4 regions of the Nocardia sp. NPDC051463 genome follow, and region 2 is predicted to be linked to each of the others. Evidence: riboswitches for the same ligand, from Rfam matches in the RefSeq annotation. Region 2 holds a riboswitch; each other region holds the start of a gene.

Region 1 (4,089 bases), on a different contig from region 2:
CCCATTCCCGGTACACGCCGGTGCCCTTGACGTTGCCGGTGCCATCGAGCTGGGTTCGCTCGGTGCGCAAGCCGACGACCTGGCCGTTCTCGCCGATGATCTCCGAAGGGGACTCGAAGAAGTGCAGGAACAGCTTGTGCGGGCGGTTGCCCGCGTCGCGGATGGCCCACTGCTCGAGGGTGTTGGCGATCATGTCGACCTGCTTGGAGTGCCTGCGCGCGGCCTCGGAGCCCTCGTCGTAGTCGATGTCTTCCGGATCGACGATGACCTCGATGGTCGGGGAGTGGTCCAGCTCACGCAGTTCCAGCGGGGTGAACTTCGCCTGCGCGGGCCCGCGGCGGCCGAACACGTGGACCTCGACCGCCTTGTTGGCCTTGAGGCCCTGGTAGACGTTCGGCGGGATCTCGGTGGGCAGTAGTTCGTCGCCGGTCTTGGCGAGCACCCGCGCCACGTCGAGCGCGACATTGCCGACACCGAGGACGGCGACCTTCTCGGCCTCCAGCGGCCAGGTGCGCGGCACATCGGGGTGCCCGTCGTACCAGGACACGAAGTCCGCCGCGCCGTAGCTGCCGTCGAGACCGATACCGGGGATATCCAGGGCGCGGTCGGCGTTGGCGCCGGTGGAGAAGATGACCGCGTCATAGAAGGTGCGCAGGTCGTCGAGGGTGATGTCGGTGCCGTAGTCGATGTTGCCGAGCAGGCGCACCTGCGGCTTGTCGAGCACCTTGTGCAGGGCGGTGATGATGCCCTTGATGCGCGGATGGTCGGGCGCGACGCCGTAGCGGATCAGCCCGAACGGAGCAGGCATGCGCTCGAACAAGTCGATCGACACTTCCGCGTCGGACTTCATCAATGCGTCGGCGGCGTAGATGCCGGCCGGCCCTGCGCCCACGATCGCGATGCGGAGCGGGCGGGTCGCTGCACTCTGTTCGGTCATCTCTTACGCGCACCCTTAAGGTCGAAAACAATTAATGGCGTCGGTCTTAGCCTAGGCTAACTCGACGCGCCGCTGTGGTTGCACCTGATGTGCGGACACTGGTGCCGACTCGCAGTCATATCAGCTATGACAGCAGGCCGCAGTCTCGCGATTCTATCGGTGGTCCAAGGGGCGGCCCGCGCCGGTGCGGTGACCGGCCTGCGGCCACTACGGCCCGCCTCTCGTTGCATACCCACGGTGTGCCCAGGGGTAACCGTTGTGTGCGCGGATCCTCGGCGGCGTGTCGTCCGAGTTCGGGGGCGCGCGCTCGATAACCCCGCCGACCAGGGATCATCGTGGCCATGACCGATCAGCAAGGCACCGACGGCGACGCCGTAATCGAGGTCGACCAGACCGACTCCCGCACCCCGTGGCCGTTCATCGCGGCGGCAGGGGTGGCGGCCATCGTGGTCGTCGGGATCGTGCTCGGCGGGCTGCTGTCACCGGCTGAGAAAAATGTCACAGAGGCAGATCGCATCGCGGCGGCGGTCCGCAACTACGCCAACGCTCGTGGCCACAGCGACGTCACGCCGCCGCCGGCTGTGGCGTGCGACGGATTCGACGAGCGCAAGTCGTCGCTGGCCACCCAACTCGGCGGCCTCGAAACCGGAAAGTCCGTCGAGATAACAAAAATCGAGAATCCGATGGTCGACGGTGACCGGGCGAAGGCGACGGTCACCACCGAGGTCGACGGCAAGGCGGCCACGGCGACCTGGAATCTGACGCGATCGGGCGACGGCTGGCTCATCTGTGGGTGACCATCCCACGTCGTGAACTGGGGTTTGACAGGGTGACCCCCGCCCAGGCAATCTCAGAACCAGGTCATGAGAACCAGCGTCAAGCCCCGGCTTGCTGGTCGGCAACCCTCCTCCGCGGCGGGGTGCTCCGGGTGACGACCTGGCCGCGCACCCGAACCCAGGTGCGGCAAGAGCGGATTCACAGGAGGTCCACATGAGTTATGCCGGTGACATCACCCCGCAGCAGGCGTGGGAATTACTGCGGGACAACCCCGAAGCCGTCCTGGTGGACGTGCGGACCGAAGCCGAATGGCGCTTCGTCGGAGTTCCCGACACCACATCGATCGAGCGCCCGACGGTGCTGATCGAGTGGGTCGACGGCACCGGTACTCGCAATGGGGCGTTCGTCGAGCAGCTGACCCAGGCGCTCGACGGCCGTAACCCGGAGGCCCCCGTCGTGTTCCTGTGTCGCTCCGGGCAGCGTTCCGCGCATGCCGCGAACACCGCGACCGGGCTCGGGATCGGACCGTCCTACAACGTGCTGGACGGCTTCGAGGGCGGCCTCGACGCGACCGGTCATCGTGGCGGCTCCGGTTGGCGCGCCATCGGCCTCCCATGGCGGCAATCGTGATCACCGGCGGCTCCTTCGACAAGCCGCTGCCCGATGGCGTCGGTCCGGCGACCCTCGGCGTGCGCGGTGGCTTGCGGCGCTCCGGTTTCGAGGAGACGGCCGAAGCGCTGTACCTGACCTCCGGCTTCGTCTACGAGAGCGCGGAGGCCGCCGAGGCCGCGTTCACCGGCGATGTCGAACATTTCGTCTACTCCCGCTACGGCAACCCGACGGTCGCCATGTTCGAGGAACGGCTGCGGCTGATGGACGGGGGCGAAGCCTGCTTCGCCACGGCGAGCGGTATGTCCGCCGTCTTCACCGCGCTCGGCGCGCTGCTCGGCGCGGGTGATCGACTGGTGGCCGCGCGCAGCCTGTTCGGCTCCTGCTTCGTGGTGTGCAACGAGATTCTGCCGCGCTGGGGAATCGAAACCGTCTTCGTCGACGGTGACGACCTCGACCAGTGGGAGCAGGCACTGTCGGTACCCACCCAGGCGGTGTTCTTCGAGACACCGGCCAATCCGATGCAGACGCTGGTGGACGTGCGCCGGGTCACCGAACTCGCCCATGCCGCGGGCGCGAAGGTGGTGCTGGACAACGTCTTCGCCACGCCGCTGCTGCAGCGTGGCTTCGAACTCGGCGCCGACGTCCTGGTGTATTCCGGCACCAAGCACATCGACGGCCAGGGCCGGGTGCTCGGCGGCGCGATTCTCGGTGCACAGGACTACATCGACGGCCCGGTGAAGAATCTGATGCGCCACACCGGTCCCGCATTGAGCCCGTTCAATGCGTGGACCCTGCTCAAGGGCTTGGAGACGATGCCGCTGCGGGTGCGTCATTCCACTGAATCCGCGCTGCGCATCGCCCAATTCCTCGAGGGCAACAAGTCCGTCGGCTGGGTGAAATACCCCTTCCTGGAATCACATCCGCAGCACGAGCTGGCCGTGAGCCAGATGAGCGGCGGCGGCACGGTGGTCACCTTCGAGCTGAACGCGCCTGCGGATGAAGGCAAGAAGCGTGCCTTCGAGGTGCTCAACCGCTTGCGCATCGTCGACATCTCCAACAATCTCGGTGACTCCAAGACCCTCATCACCCACCCGGCCACCACCACCCATCGCGCCATGGGCCCGGAAGGTCGCGCGACCATCGGTCTCACCGACGGCGTCGTCCGCATTTCGGTCGGCCTGGAAGACGTCGAGGACCTCCTCGACGACCTGGACCACGCCCTCGGCTAGAGCAACTCGCCGCCGGTCGGGACATTGTCGCGGCGGCCGCCGAGAAGCGAGCGGTGATGTCCCGTTCGGTGACCTGCGGCGCCGCCGCGTGCCTACCCTGGACGTATGCGGATCTCGGTGGCAGCGGACGAGCGTGTGGGAGTGGCGAGGGAACTGATCGAGGAGCTGCATCGGCGCGGGTTGGAGACGCTCGCACACGGGGCGCTCTCCGAGGTGGAGCGCGACGACTGGGCCTGGGCCAGTGCGGCGGCGGCGCGTGATGTCGCCGAGGGGCGAGCCGAGCAGGGCATCGTCTGCTGCTGGACCGGAACCGGTGCGTCTATTGCCGCGAACAAGGTGGCCGGTATCCGGGCCGCGCTCTGTGGCGATGCCGCCACCGCGGCCGGTGCGCGCAAGTGGAACGACGCGAATGTCCTCGCGCTGAGCCTGCGCACGACCTCGAGTGCCCTGCTGACAGAGATCCTCGATGCCTGGTTCATGACGGAGCCGAGCGCGGACTCCGACGACCGAGCCAATATCGCGCACCTCTCGAAG
Region 2 (4,089 bases):
CGGGGTCCGAGCAGGTCGGTGCCACCGACAGGCCGTAGCGCAGCGTGCCGCCCGGCTTGGGCGGGCCCGCGTCGGTGCCGGTCCCTGCCGAATCACTGCCGCAGGCGGCGAGGCTCGCGGCCGCGGTGACGGCTGCGGCCACGGCCGCGATTCGATGGCGGAGTCGGATCACTGTGGTACTCCAGATGTTTCGGTGCGGACGAGGTCGCCCTGGGAATCGAGGTCGTAGTCGGTGGTGGATCGGACCTGATGGTCGATGTCGGTGTGCACGGCCAGTGGCCTGCTCCGAATCCGTCTGCGCAGTTCCGGGGCAACCGCGGACTGGAAAAGCTCGAGGCTGTCGCGGTGCTGGGTCGCGGTGCGCCCGTCGCGATCCGCGGCCAGGTGGGTCACCTCGTGGCCGAAGTGTTCGTGCTGACGGCCGACCTTGTCGATGACCTGCTCCGGGCTGCCGACCAATGCCGAGCTGCGGGTGAGGAAGTCCTCGAGGGTCTCGAACACCACCGGCAACCCGAGCTTGCGGGCCAGCGCGAGTCGTGCCTCGAAGATCGGCCGGAACACCGCCGCGGCCTCCTGCGAGGTCCTGGCCACGTGGAATCCGGCGGTACCCGCGCCGACCATGGCATCGGCAGGGTCGTGCCCGTAGAACTCCCACCGCTCCCGGTAGTGGCGCACGAGCTCGGCATACGGCTCGATGGGATTGGTGACATTCGCCGAGAACAGCGGATCACCGTGGCGCGCGGCCAGTTCCACCGAGTCGCGACTCGTCGCGCTGCCGTGCCAGATGCGGATGCGTGGCTGCCACGGCCGCGGCAGCGCCTTGGCCGCGCGGAGTTCGGGCCGGAACCGACCGGACCAGGTCACGCTGTCGCTGGCCCAGAGTTCCCGGAACAGCTCGTAGCCTTCCCGATTGCGGTCCCACTGATCGTCGGTGGTGACGTGGAACAACTCGGCTTGTGCGCTGCCGTTGCCCTTGCCGATGATCAGTTCCAGCCTGCCGCCGGAGAGATTGTCCAGCGTCGAGTAGTCCTCGAAGGCGCGCACCGGATCCAGCAGGCTCAGAGTGGTGACCGCGGTGAACAACGAGATGCGCGAGGTGACCGCGGCGATGTGGCTGAGGATCACCGGCGGTGCGGCCGACAGGAACGGATCCTCGTGCCGCTCGCCGACGGCGAACCCGTCGTAGCCGAGCTCTTCGGCGCTGCTCGCCTGCTCGATGACAGTGCGCAGCCGCTCTCTGGTGCCGGGCAGTCGCCCGGTTGTCGGATCCGGAACCCGGGTGACCAGGGTGAACAGCAGGAACTTCATGCGTGGGCTCCTACCGGGTCGGAGGCGGGAAGTGGGGCGTGCAGGTACTTCTCGAAGGGATGCGGGGCGATCTCTTCCGACGGGGTGTCCAAGTCGTAGAGCGCGGTGTAACCGTGAGCCAGATACAGGGCGACGGCCTCGGGCTGGCGTGGACCCGTGATCAGGTAGATGCGGCGGTATCCACGCCGTGCGATTTCGGTCTCCAGCTGTTCGAGCACGAAGCGGCCCAGTCCCTGCCTGCGGTGCTCACGTGCGGTCCAGATGCGTTTCAGCTCGGCGGTGTCGTCGTCGTAGCGCCGGAAAGCGCCGCCCGCCACGGGTTCGCCGTCGCGGGTCACGACCAGCAGCGCACCGTCCGGCGCCGCGAACTCCGCGGCTGGATAGGCGCGCAGCGAGTCGTGCACGGCACCGACGGTCCGGCCGTAGCGCATGCTGTATTCGACGGCGAGCTCCGCGAGCAGGGGTGTGGCCAGCGGATCGTCCTGGGCGACCGCGTACACGCGCAGCTCGGGTCGAGTCGTCGGCGAGCGTCGCCGGCTCGAGGAAAGTCGCTGTGTCATCGGGCTGTCACGACTTCTTCGGCAGGCCGGGCGGGTTGGTCCGCGAGTCGGTCACTGTTTCGGGCTTGCGCCCCACCGGTCGATGGCCTGCTGGTAGGTGCCCGACTGGATGGCGTGGTCGATGGCCTTGTGCACCGCGCCGATCAGCCTGTTGTTCTTCTTGGTGAGCACGCCGATCTCGCCATGGAGCGCCTCGCCCGCGCCGGAGGCGGTGGCCACGATCTCGGTGTTGCCGTGTGATAGATCGCGGTGGGGTTGGATCCGATGGGCCGGCGCACCGATGGTGGGCCGCAGATCGAACAGTGGCGGTCGTCGTACCCGCTCCGGACGGATGGACGATGCCAACCGAGTCGACGGTGCCGGACGTGGCGGATTCGTCGGGTGCCGGGGTGGCGGGTTCGCCGGGTGCTGCACTCGTGCCGGGCCGGCCCGGGGAGGCGGGCGCACCGCCGACGGCCGCGGCTGCGCCGGAAACGGCTGCGCCAGATGCGATGGACGCACTCATATCGAGGTCCTTCGAAGAAACGAACGAGACCGGCCCCTCATCAGGCGGTCACATCACCCGGCCAGTGACGGGTGCACAAGCTGGCGGCGTGGTCAGTCGCGACAGCTCGCGGCGGTGATGTGGCACTGGTCGACAGGGCGAGGGGCCCAACGGTTGCCGGGTTGTTCGGTGATCATGTCGGTTTCCTCCATCGTTCCCGGCGGAAGCACCCGCACCCGGCTCGCGGGGGGTTGCTGCGACGTCGACGAGCCAGGTCTCTCGGTCGCTCTGGATGGTGCGGCCCGCGGCGAGCTCGGGGCCGTCGAGGGGCTAGCCGAAATAGCATGCGAAGCAAGGGCACTCCAGAACAAGGTTAGGAATCAGCGTGAGCGCAGCCCTTGTCCGACAGGTCGTCTCCCGCGATCATTTAGCCCGTCGCCCTGAGCAGCGCCCACCTCATGGATCCGACTCACAGATCGTGTCGCGTGCGACGCGCCGGAAATTAGCTGTGCCGAAGATTCCCAGCTTCGAGAGTTTGCCGGAGTACCGTGTCCTCGATCGTGCCGACGATGAGGAGGTCCGAAGTGACCGTTGTGCGCCGTCTGACCACGCTGACCGCCATCGCGACGAGTGCCGCCGCGCTAGCCCTTGCCGCCCCTGCCACCGCTTTCGGCGCTCCGGCGGCTCCCACCCCGGCTGCGGCCGCCGAGCGCCCCGGTCTCGCCCCGGCAGCCGCGCCTACCGATCTGTTCGGCGCGTATCAATCGGCGGTGCAAGCGCTGCGTGCCGCCGGCATGGACCCCTTCCTGTATCCGACCGCCGCGGCATTCTGCTCCGACGCAGGCACCCTTGGCCTGGTCCCCGCCATCGCGGGCGCTTTTCCCGGCCCGTGGCCCAAGACCACGGTGAACATCCCCGGCCTCGATCTCACCGCCGTGAAAGCGGGCCAGACCATGTTCACCTTCGTGCCCTATGGCGTTGCCCCCGACACCTCGACCGAGTCGGGCATGCGTGTCGCCTGGATGAACCTGAGCAACGGGCGCAGCGGCGCCACCTCGATGGGCCTGCTCTCCGACGTCTTCCGAGCTATGGTCCCCGCCGAGGTCCCCGCAGAAATCCGCCCCCTTGCCGAACGCGCGATCCAGGACTTCTTCTTCGCCGCCCTCCCGGTCGGCGGGGTCCGCGCCGTCCCGGTCGATACCGGCTCGGGAACCGTGCTCGCCGCCGTCTTCGGCGCCGTCGAAAACAACGGCCACTCGTGCTTCTTCCTCCCGACCATCGGTATCACCGCGGTTCCATAGCTCGGTCTGTCCGACCCTCCGGTCCGGAATCAAAAGGCCCAGGAGCCGAAGGCGTCACCCCTGTGCGCCAGACGGCAGCCGCCCCCGGTGTCGATCCGTACACCCCGTGTCGCACCGAACAACCGGTGTAGTGGTGTCCGGTCGCGGCACCGGAAGCGGGGACAGGGCAGGAGCAATGGCACTGTGGAGGACATGGGCAGACCGGTCAGGGCGGGAGGGGGCGGTCTTTCCAGCGGAGCTCGCCGCGTCGATGCGCGCTGCGGGATCGCGCCCACAGGCCGAGGTATGCGCCGATGGACAGTGGATGTGCAAGTGCCGCGAAGACATCCGTGGCCTTGATGGGGCCGCCCGCCTCGAGGCAACAAGACAGTAGCCGGCCTGCCACCGCGGCCGAGTAGCCGAGCAGGCCGGCGCGACGGGTCATCCCGCTACCGGC
Region 3 (4,089 bases), on a different contig from region 2:
CGATCAGGTTCTGCGGCTTGTCCCTGATCATGAACGCGATCACCGGGACCGCGGCGAGGAAGAAACCGGCGCCGACGTAGAACGCCACGTCGTAGCTGTGGATCGAGGCACGGGCGACCAGGTTGTCGAGCGTCGGATTGCCCTCCGCGAACGATTTGGCCGTCTGCACCGAGATGGTGGTCAGCAGGGCAGTGCCGACCGCGCCTCCGACCTGCTGCGCGGCGTTGAGCAACGCACTCGCCACACCCGAGTCCTCCTCCTCGACCTGATGCAGCGCGACGGTCTGCATGCCGACGAACAGCGGACCCATACCGAGCGCGATCAGCACCTGTGCGGGCAGCACGCTCGCCGCGTAGCTGTCGCCGTAGCTCAACTGCGCCAGCCACAGCAGGCCGAGGACACCGAGCACGGCACCCGCCACCATCAGCGGCCGCGGGCCGAGCTTCGGCAGCAGCGCACTGGTGACACCGGCGGAGATCGCGATGCCCGCGGGGAACGGCAGGAACGCAAAGCCGGCCTTCAGCGACGAGTAGCCGAGCGTGATCTGGAAGTAGTAGCTCAGGAACAGGAACATCGCGAACATCGCGATCGGGATGAGCAGCGCGGCGAGGAAGGCGCCGCCACGGTTGATCTCACCCGGAATATGCAGCGGCAAGAGCGGATTCGAGGAACGACGCTCGATCGCGACGAAGGCGATCAGCAGCGCGACACCCGCGACGAGCAGCCCGAGGGTGCTGCCTGCCAACCAGCCGTCGTCGGCGGCGCGACTGAAGCCGTACACGATCGCGATCAGACCGAGCGTCACGGTGACGGCACCCGGCACGTCGTAGCCGCCGGTGCGCGGGGCCGGTATGTCCTTCACCACAAAGGCCAGCGCACCGACCAGAGCGAGGATGGCGATCGGGGTGTTCACCAGCAGGCACCAGCGCCACGAGGCGTACTCGGTGAGCGCGCCACCCGCGATCAGTCCGAGCGCGGCCCCACCCGCGGAGATTCCGGCGAAGACACCGAACGCGGTCGCGCGTTCCTTGGCCTCGGTGAAAGTCACCGAGAGCAGCGAAAGTGCCGCCGGCGCAAGCAAAGCCGCGAAAGCGCCCTGCAGTGCGCGGCCGGCGAACAGCTCCACACCGTTCTGCGCGAGACCCGCAAGCGCGGAGGCCGCCGCGAAGCCCACGAGACCGACGATGAAGATCCGGCGCCTGCCGAGGTAGTCGGCGAGCCGGCCGCCGAGCAACAGCAGACCGCCGAAAATCAGCGTGTAGGCGGTGAGCATCCATTGCTTATTGCCATCACTGATGTCGAGATCACGTTGTGCGAACGGCAGCGAGATGGTCACGATGGTGGCGTCCAGCACCACCATGAGCTGGGCCAATGCGATCACCCCCAGGGCCAACCAGCGTGCCGAACTGCCTTGTTTTTCCGGAACGTCTACCGCTGTCGCAGTCTCGGTCACCTTGATCTCCTTGAAACTCGAAGTCGTGATGCCATCCTGTCATTGTCAGACATTTGTCGTCAAGAGAAAAATGTCGCAATCAGACATTTGACTGCTAACGACACGAAAAGTCCCGGTTGCGATACAGTGGAAAGATGCTCGAGTCATCAACGCCGACCGGCGCGAGCGCCGCAGCGGACTCCCCTGCCGGCGCCGAGCCGAACCAGGACCACGCCGCGATTCCCACGCCTGCCGGCCTGCGCGAGCGCAAGAAGCAGCAGACCCGGTTGCGCATCATCGAGGTCGGACTCGATCTCTGCGACGCGCATGGTTTCGATGCCACCACCGTCGAGCAGATCGCCAATGCCGCCGACGTCTCGCCCCGGACGATCAACCGGTATTTCGACAGCAAAGAAGACATCATCCTGGGGCCGATCAAGGACTTCGGCCGCACTGTCGCCGAGACGCTGCGCGGACTCCCGGTCACCGGCAACGAGCTGCAAGCATTGCGTGAGGCTTTCCTGCGGACCATCGACCAGGCGATAGACGGAAATGACAGACTGCTGTCGTTCCGGCAGTTCCAGCAGATGCAGCGCATCTTGCGCAACAGTCCGTCGGTCAGTGCGCGCAGTCTCGAACATGCCGACAACAAGACCGCCGCGATCGCCGAGGTGCTCGCCGAACGACTCCACACCCAGCCCGACGCACTCGAGGTGCGGCTGATCGTCGGCACCTGGCAGCTGATCGGTCAGCTCGGGATGGAATGTTCGGTCGACATCTTCGACGACAGCGATCCGGCGGCGGCGGCCATGGCGGGCCGCACCGCGTTCCTGTCCACCTTCGACGAGTTCGTGCGCATCTGCTGCGTCCCGTTGGCCACCGCAACCCGGTGATTTTCGACGACGATTTCGATCGTCGACCGACCGCCAGCTATGATGCCGGTCAGGTCATGAGTGCCAGCGCGAAGCCCCGGCTTGCTGGACGGCAACCCTCCTGCAGCGGTGGGGTGCTCCGGGTGATGACCGGGCTCTCGAAAGTCGAGAGCAAGCGCGCACTTCAGGAGGTACCCCCCATGTGTTGTTGTCCGTCGCCCACATCCCATTAGTAAGTAGTTCTGGCGAACAACCCCCTTGGAGTAAGACATGAGTGACCCCATCGCGTCCGCGGCCGATATCGATTCGATCGCGTCCGATCCGACGCAGTGGTCCTTCGAGACCAAGCAGGTCCACGCGGGGCAGGCCCCGGACGAGACCACCGGCGCCCGCGCCCTCCCGATCTACCAGACCACCTCCTACGCCTTCCGTGACACCGATCACGCGGCCGCGTTGTTCGGCCTCGCCGAGCCGGGCAACATCTACACCAGGATCATGAACCCGACCCAGGACGTGGTCGAGCAGCGCATTGCCGCCCTGGAGGGTGGTGTCGCCGCACTGCTGCTGGCCTCGGGACAGGCCGCGGAGACCTACGCGATCCTCAACCTGGCCTCGGCAGGCGACCACATCGTGTCCAGCCCGCACCTCTACGGCGGCACCTACAACCTCTTCCACTACTCGCTGCCCAAGCTCGGTATCGAGGTCTCCTTCGTGGAGGACCCCGACGACCTGGAGCAGTGGCGGGCGGCCATCCGGCCGAACACCAAGGCGTTCTACGGCGAGACCATCGCCAACCCGAGCAGTGCCCTCTTCGACATCCCGGGAATCTCCGCGATCGCGCACGCCAACGGACTGCCGCTGATCGTGGACAACACGGTCGCCACCCCGTACCTGATCCAGCCGCTCGCGCACGGTGCCGACATCGTCGTGCACTCGGCGACCAAGTACCTGGGCGGCCACGGCACCGCGGTCGCGGGCGTGATCGTCGACGGCGGCACGTTCGACTGGACCGTGCGCGACGAGCAGGGCGCGCCACGGTTCCCGGGTTTCACCACTCCGGACCCGAGCTACCACGGTGCGGTGTTCGCCGACCTGGGCGCACCCGCGTACGCGCTGAAGGCACGCGTGCAGCTGCTGCGCGACCTCGGCGCCGCGGTGTCGCCGTTCAACGCCTTCCTGATCAGTCAGGGCGTCGAGACGCTGAGCCTGCGCCTGGAGCGCCATGTCGCCAACGCGCAGGCGGTGGCCGAGTTCCTGACCGCCCAGCCCACCGTCGAAGCGGTGTACTACGCGGGGCTGCCGTCCTCGCCGTGGCACGAGCGCGCCAAGCAGCTCGCACCGAAGGGGCCGGGCGCGATTGTTGCGTTCGAGCTCAGCGGCGGTGTCGATGCGGGCAAGAAGTTCGTGGACGCATTAGCCCTGCACAGCCATGTCGCTAACATCGGTGATGTGCGTTCTCTCGTGATCCATCCTGCGTCGACCACGCACTCGCAGCTGACACCTGAAGAGCAGTTGGCCTCCGGCGTCACGCCGGGGCTGGTTCGGCTGGCGGTGGGCATCGAGGGAATCGACGACATCCTCGCCGATCTGCGAGCCGGTTTCGCGGCGGCGGCGACGTGACCGTGCACGCCGAACCGAGTGCCGTGCGACCCGCTCCGACGGTGGCCCTGCCACCGCCGGACGGGCGGCTCGGCATGATCGCCATCGGCGACGTGCGGCTGGAGAACGGCGCTGTGGTCGGGGACGTGCACCTGGCCGTGCAGCGCTGGGGTGAGCTCTCCCCCA
Region 4 (4,089 bases), on a different contig from region 2:
GCCCGGTCGGCTTCACCGCGACATCCTTCGCGTCGTTGTCGCTGCAACCCCCGCTGGTCTCCTTCAACATCGCACACACCTCGTCGAGCATCGCTGCCCTGCTGAAAGCCGATTCGGTGGTCATCCACTTCCTCGGTGAACACCAGCACCACCTGGCCCAGCGCTTCGCGCGCGCCGCGGCGGAACGTTTCACCGACCGCTCGCTGTGGACCACCCTCGACACCGGCGAGCCGGTCCTGCACGGCACCCCCATCTGGGTCCGCGCCGTTCTCCAGCAGCTCATCCCCATCGGCGACCACACCTTCGCCGTCGGCTTGGTCACCCGCGTCCACGACAACACCGATGAAAAACCGGCCGCCGCGCCGCTGCTCTATTACAACGGCCGCTACCACCGCCCGAACGCCCTCGGCGAATGAGCCCGGTTACCCGACGTCCAGGGTGTTGAAGAAGATCTCGACGGGGAATGGCTCGCCGAGTAGCAGCACATCCCACCCCCGAAGTTCGGTCAGCCGAGGTGGCAGGGTGCGGCGCCGACAGCGGTGTCGGGGCTGGTGAAGGGGCGGGTTTCGGGGGTGGGGTTCCATAGGCCGTCGGTGGCGGCGTAGTTCCAGGTAGCGCCGGATTCGACAAGGGCTGCGATGGCCTCGACGAGGCGGTCGACGTCGGTGGAGCTGGTGCCGAGGCCGATGCTGGCGCGCAGTGCGCCGTCGAGACCGAGGCGGGCCAGCAGCGGGTGGGCGCAGAAGCGGCCGTCGCGGATGCCGATGCCGTGTTCGGCGGAGAGATAGGCGGCGACGTGGCCGGGGACGAAGCCGTCCAGGGTAAAGGCGACAATGCCGACGGTGTCAGGGCTGTCGTCCCAGATGCGCAGCAGGTTGACGCCGGGAATGGCGGACAGGCCGGCGCGGAGTCGGTCGGCGAGCAGGCGTTCGTGGGTGGCGAGGGTTTCGGGATCGATCGCACAGAGCGCGTCACAGGCGGCGGCGAGCGCGGCCGCGCCGAGGACGTTCGGGGAGCCTGCCTCGTGGCGCTGCGGTGCCGGGGCCCAGTCGGCGCCTGTGGTGGTGACTTCGCGAACCGCGCCACCGCCTGCCAGATACGGGTCGGCGGCATCCAGCCAATCGCGCCGCCCGACGAGCACACCCGCGCCGTAGGGCGCGTACAGCTTGTGCCCGGAGCAGGCGAGATAGTCGATGCCGCTGTCGCGCAGACTGATTCGGCGATGCGGAGCCAACTGTGCGGCATCGACCAGGATGCGCGCACCACACTGGTGTGCGATGGTGGCCAGTCGCTCCAATGGCAGCACCTCGCCGGTGACGTTGGAGGCCCCGGTGACCGCGAGCAGCGCGGCGGGCTTGCTGCACAGTTCGGCGACCAGCAGCCGGATGGTCTCGGCCACGGTGTCCGCGGCCCGGACTACCCGGCGGCCATTGCGCGTCCACGCCAGGAAGTTGGCGTGGTGCTCGATATCCAGCACCACGGTGTCGCCGGGTACACAGGCGGCGAGCAGGTTCAGCGCGTCGGTGGTGTTGCGGGTGAACACCACCACCTGGTCGTCGTCGGCATCGAAGAATCCGGCCACCGAACCGCGCGCCGCCTCGTAGCACTCGGTGGAGATCCGCGAGGCGTAGCCCGCACCCCGGTGCACGCTCGCGTAGAACGGCAGCAACTGCTGCACTCGGTCGGTGACCTGCGCCAATGCCGGTGCGCTTGCGGCGTAGTCGAAGTTCGCGTAGGTGGTCGTTCCGCCCTGGACGAGCGGCACCCGCAGATCGTCGCCGGAGACCCGGGCGAGGGCGGCGCAGGTCTGCTCCACCACAGCAGTCATCACGAAATCCCGTCGGCTATGGGACCCGGAACCAAGGGGGTTGACGAGTCCGCGCTTGCCGCGCCCGGTCGGGCGGCGGCCAGGTCGTCACCTGGAGCACCCCACCGCGGAGGAGGGTTGCCGACCAGCTAGCCAGGGCTTGATGCTGGTACTCATGACCTGCACCGAGATTGGCAGACCGCACCGGCCGCTGTCAACCGGAATCGGAAACACCACACTCGCGACCAGGAGAAGGCGAGCATGGTTTCGACACGCCGAAACCCGGTTGCGCCATGTCGTGATGTGCGGTCCCCTCGGTGAGTGACGCTTTCCCTGCTGCTCAGTTTCGTCGGCCTGTGCGTGCTGCTGTCCATCACGCCCGGCCCCGATTCGTTCCTGGTGCTGCGCTTCTCGATCGTGGACGCGCGACCCGGGATCGCGGCAGCGATCGGATCGGCGCTCGGCGGCATCGGATGGGCCATTGTGGTCGCGGCGGGCGTCGCAGCTTTGCTGGAGCAGTCGGCGACGGCCTATCGCGCACTGAAGATCGTCGGCGGAATCTACTTGGTGTACTTGGGAGTTCGGGCGCTCATCGATCACCGGCGACAGCGGCGGGCCGCCCTCGACCCGGCCGAAGCGGTTACCGCGCAGGCGAATTCCGCTTCCCCCGCCTCGATTCGCTCGGCATTCGCCGCAGGGCTGGTGTCGTGCATGTTCAACCCGAAGGTCGGTCTGTTCTACCTGGCGGTGCTGCCCCAGTTCCTCACCGACGTCACCTTCGCCAACACCCTCGCCCTCGGCGCGGTCGAATCGAGCATCGCCGCGGTGGAGATGGTGCTGCTCGCGATCGCTGCCTCGCGCGCCGTGGCGATGCTACGCAGGCCGAAGGTCCGCGCTCGCCTGGAGCAGGCGAGCGCGGCTGTCCTCGCTGCCCTCGGTATCGGCACTGCAGCCTCGGCCGCCTAGGTCACCCTTTTTCCTTGCGCCACAAGAGGATCGATGCAACGAGCGCGACGGCTCCCGCACCGGTCAACCACCCGAACGACCGCTGGAAGCTCACATCGATGGACACACCCGCCGCGGCCGCACGATAGAGGACGACCGCCATCAATGCCGCACCGACGGCGCCACCCACCCGCTGCACGATATTCACGAACGACGCGGCATCCGGGAGTTGCTCGCGACCGACTGCCGCATAGGCCGCCGTAACGATGGGCATTCCGGTCAGTCCCGCAGCAATCCCTCTGACCAGCAACAACGCCTGCACAAGTAGGGGATTCAGCGAGGCGTCCGACAGCGCGAACGACACCGTTGTCGCGACGATCAACGCATTGCCCGCCACCGCGACGACACCACCCCCGTAGCGGTCGGTCAGCCGTCCCGATACCGGCAGCGCGACGATGCCGCCGAGACCGAACGCGAACAGCGACAGCCCGGTGGCGATCAACCCTTTGCCATGCAGTAGCTGGAAATACAAGGGCAGCAACAGCATCGACCCGAACATCGCCACGCCTGCGAAGAAGTTGGCCACGTTCGCGGTCGCGAAGATCGGATTGCGGAACAGGCCGACATCGAGGACCCGCGGCCCGCGCCCGCGCACCGAGCGCAGGACGAAGCCACCGAGCGCGACCGCGCCGACCAGCACGGGAACCCACACCGACACCGCGGCAAGCCTGCCCCGACTACCGAATTCGCCGAGTCCGTAGACCAGTAGCGAAAGCCCGGCCCCGATCAGCACGAACCCCGCGACATCGAACGGCTCACCGCTGCCGCGCACGTCCTCGCGCGGCAGCACGCGCCGTGCGAGGACAAAAGCCACCGCGCCGAACGGAATATTGATCAGGAACAGCCATTGCCACGACAGCTCGGCCAGGAGCACGCCGCCGATGGTCGGCCCGATCGCGGGCGCGGCGACCACCGCGATCCCGACCACGCTCATCACCCGCCCCAGCCGCTGTGGACCCGCGACCCGGCCGATCAACGTCTGTCCGGCGGGCACCAGCAGCCCGGCGGCCAATCCCTGCACAACGCGCAGCCCGATCAGCCAGCCGATATTCGGAGCAAGCGCGCAGAGACCGGAGACCACCGTGAAAGCGACCAACGCGCCGAGCCACACCCGATCGGTCCCGACCCGGCGACCGAGCCACCCGCACAGCGGCAACGTGACCGCGAGCGCGAGCAGGTAGGCGCTGGCGATCCACTGCGCGCTGTCCAGCGCGGCGCCCAGATCGCGCGCGATCACGTTGAGCCCGATATTCACCAGCGAGGTGTCCAACATGCCC

What was found. Region 2 has a riboswitch for S-adenosylmethionine ahead of AB0M74_RS29145 (hypothetical protein). Riboswitches for the same ligand answer to the same signal wherever they lie in the genome.
Region 1: another riboswitch for S-adenosylmethionine. It lies ahead of AB0M74_RS15470 (rhodanese-like domain-containing protein); the one in region 2 lies ahead of AB0M74_RS29145 (hypothetical protein).
Region 3: another riboswitch for S-adenosylmethionine. It lies ahead of AB0M74_RS13505 (bifunctional o-acetylhomoserine/o-acetylserine sulfhydrylase); the one in region 2 lies ahead of AB0M74_RS29145 (hypothetical protein).
Region 4: another riboswitch for S-adenosylmethionine. It lies ahead of AB0M74_RS19985 (aminotransferase class V-fold PLP-dependent enzyme); the one in region 2 lies ahead of AB0M74_RS29145 (hypothetical protein).

What each region holds. Positions count from the first base shown of each region.
Region 1 covers NZ_JBFBAB010000009.1:194,250-198,338, forward strand. Annotated here, with positions in the region: gene AB0M74_RS15460 (FAD-dependent oxidoreductase) at 1-937, opposite strand, end outside; gene AB0M74_RS15465 (hypothetical protein) at 1,279-1,734, shown strand; SAM riboswitch class IV at 1,797-1,913, shown strand; gene AB0M74_RS15470 (rhodanese-like domain-containing protein) at 1,928-2,344, shown strand; gene AB0M74_RS15475 (O-succinylhomoserine sulfhydrylase) at 2,329-3,555, shown strand; gene AB0M74_RS15480 (RpiB/LacA/LacB family sugar-phosphate isomerase) at 3,661-4,089, shown strand, end outside.
Region 2 covers NZ_JBFBAB010000030.1:24,018-28,106, forward strand. Annotated here, with positions in the region: gene AB0M74_RS29130 (ABC transporter substrate-binding protein) at 1-172, opposite strand, end outside; gene AB0M74_RS29135 (LLM class flavin-dependent oxidoreductase) at 169-1,308, opposite strand; gene AB0M74_RS29140 (GNAT family N-acetyltransferase) at 1,305-1,868, opposite strand; gene AB0M74_RS29145 (hypothetical protein) at 1,920-2,213, opposite strand; SAM riboswitch class I at 2,558-2,651, opposite strand; gene AB0M74_RS29150 (hypothetical protein) at 2,937-3,653, shown strand; gene AB0M74_RS29155 (glycosyltransferase family A protein) at 3,859-4,089, opposite strand, start outside.
Region 3 covers NZ_JBFBAB010000008.1:27,753-31,841, reverse strand. Annotated here, with positions in the region: gene AB0M74_RS13515 (MFS transporter) at 1-1,453, opposite strand, end outside; gene AB0M74_RS13510 (TetR family transcriptional regulator) at 1,588-2,325, shown strand; SAM riboswitch class IV at 2,378-2,488, shown strand; gene AB0M74_RS13505 (bifunctional o-acetylhomoserine/o-acetylserine sulfhydrylase) at 2,575-3,924, shown strand; gene AB0M74_RS13500 (homoserine O-acetyltransferase) at 3,999-4,089, shown strand, end outside.
Region 4 covers NZ_JBFBAB010000014.1:147,224-151,312, forward strand. Annotated here, with positions in the region: gene AB0M74_RS19980 (flavin reductase family protein) at 1-416, shown strand, start outside; gene AB0M74_RS19985 (aminotransferase class V-fold PLP-dependent enzyme) at 506-1,828, opposite strand; SAM riboswitch class IV at 1,875-1,988, opposite strand; gene AB0M74_RS19990 (LysE family translocator) at 2,129-2,773, shown strand; gene AB0M74_RS19995 (DHA2 family efflux MFS transporter permease subunit) at 2,775-4,089, opposite strand, start outside.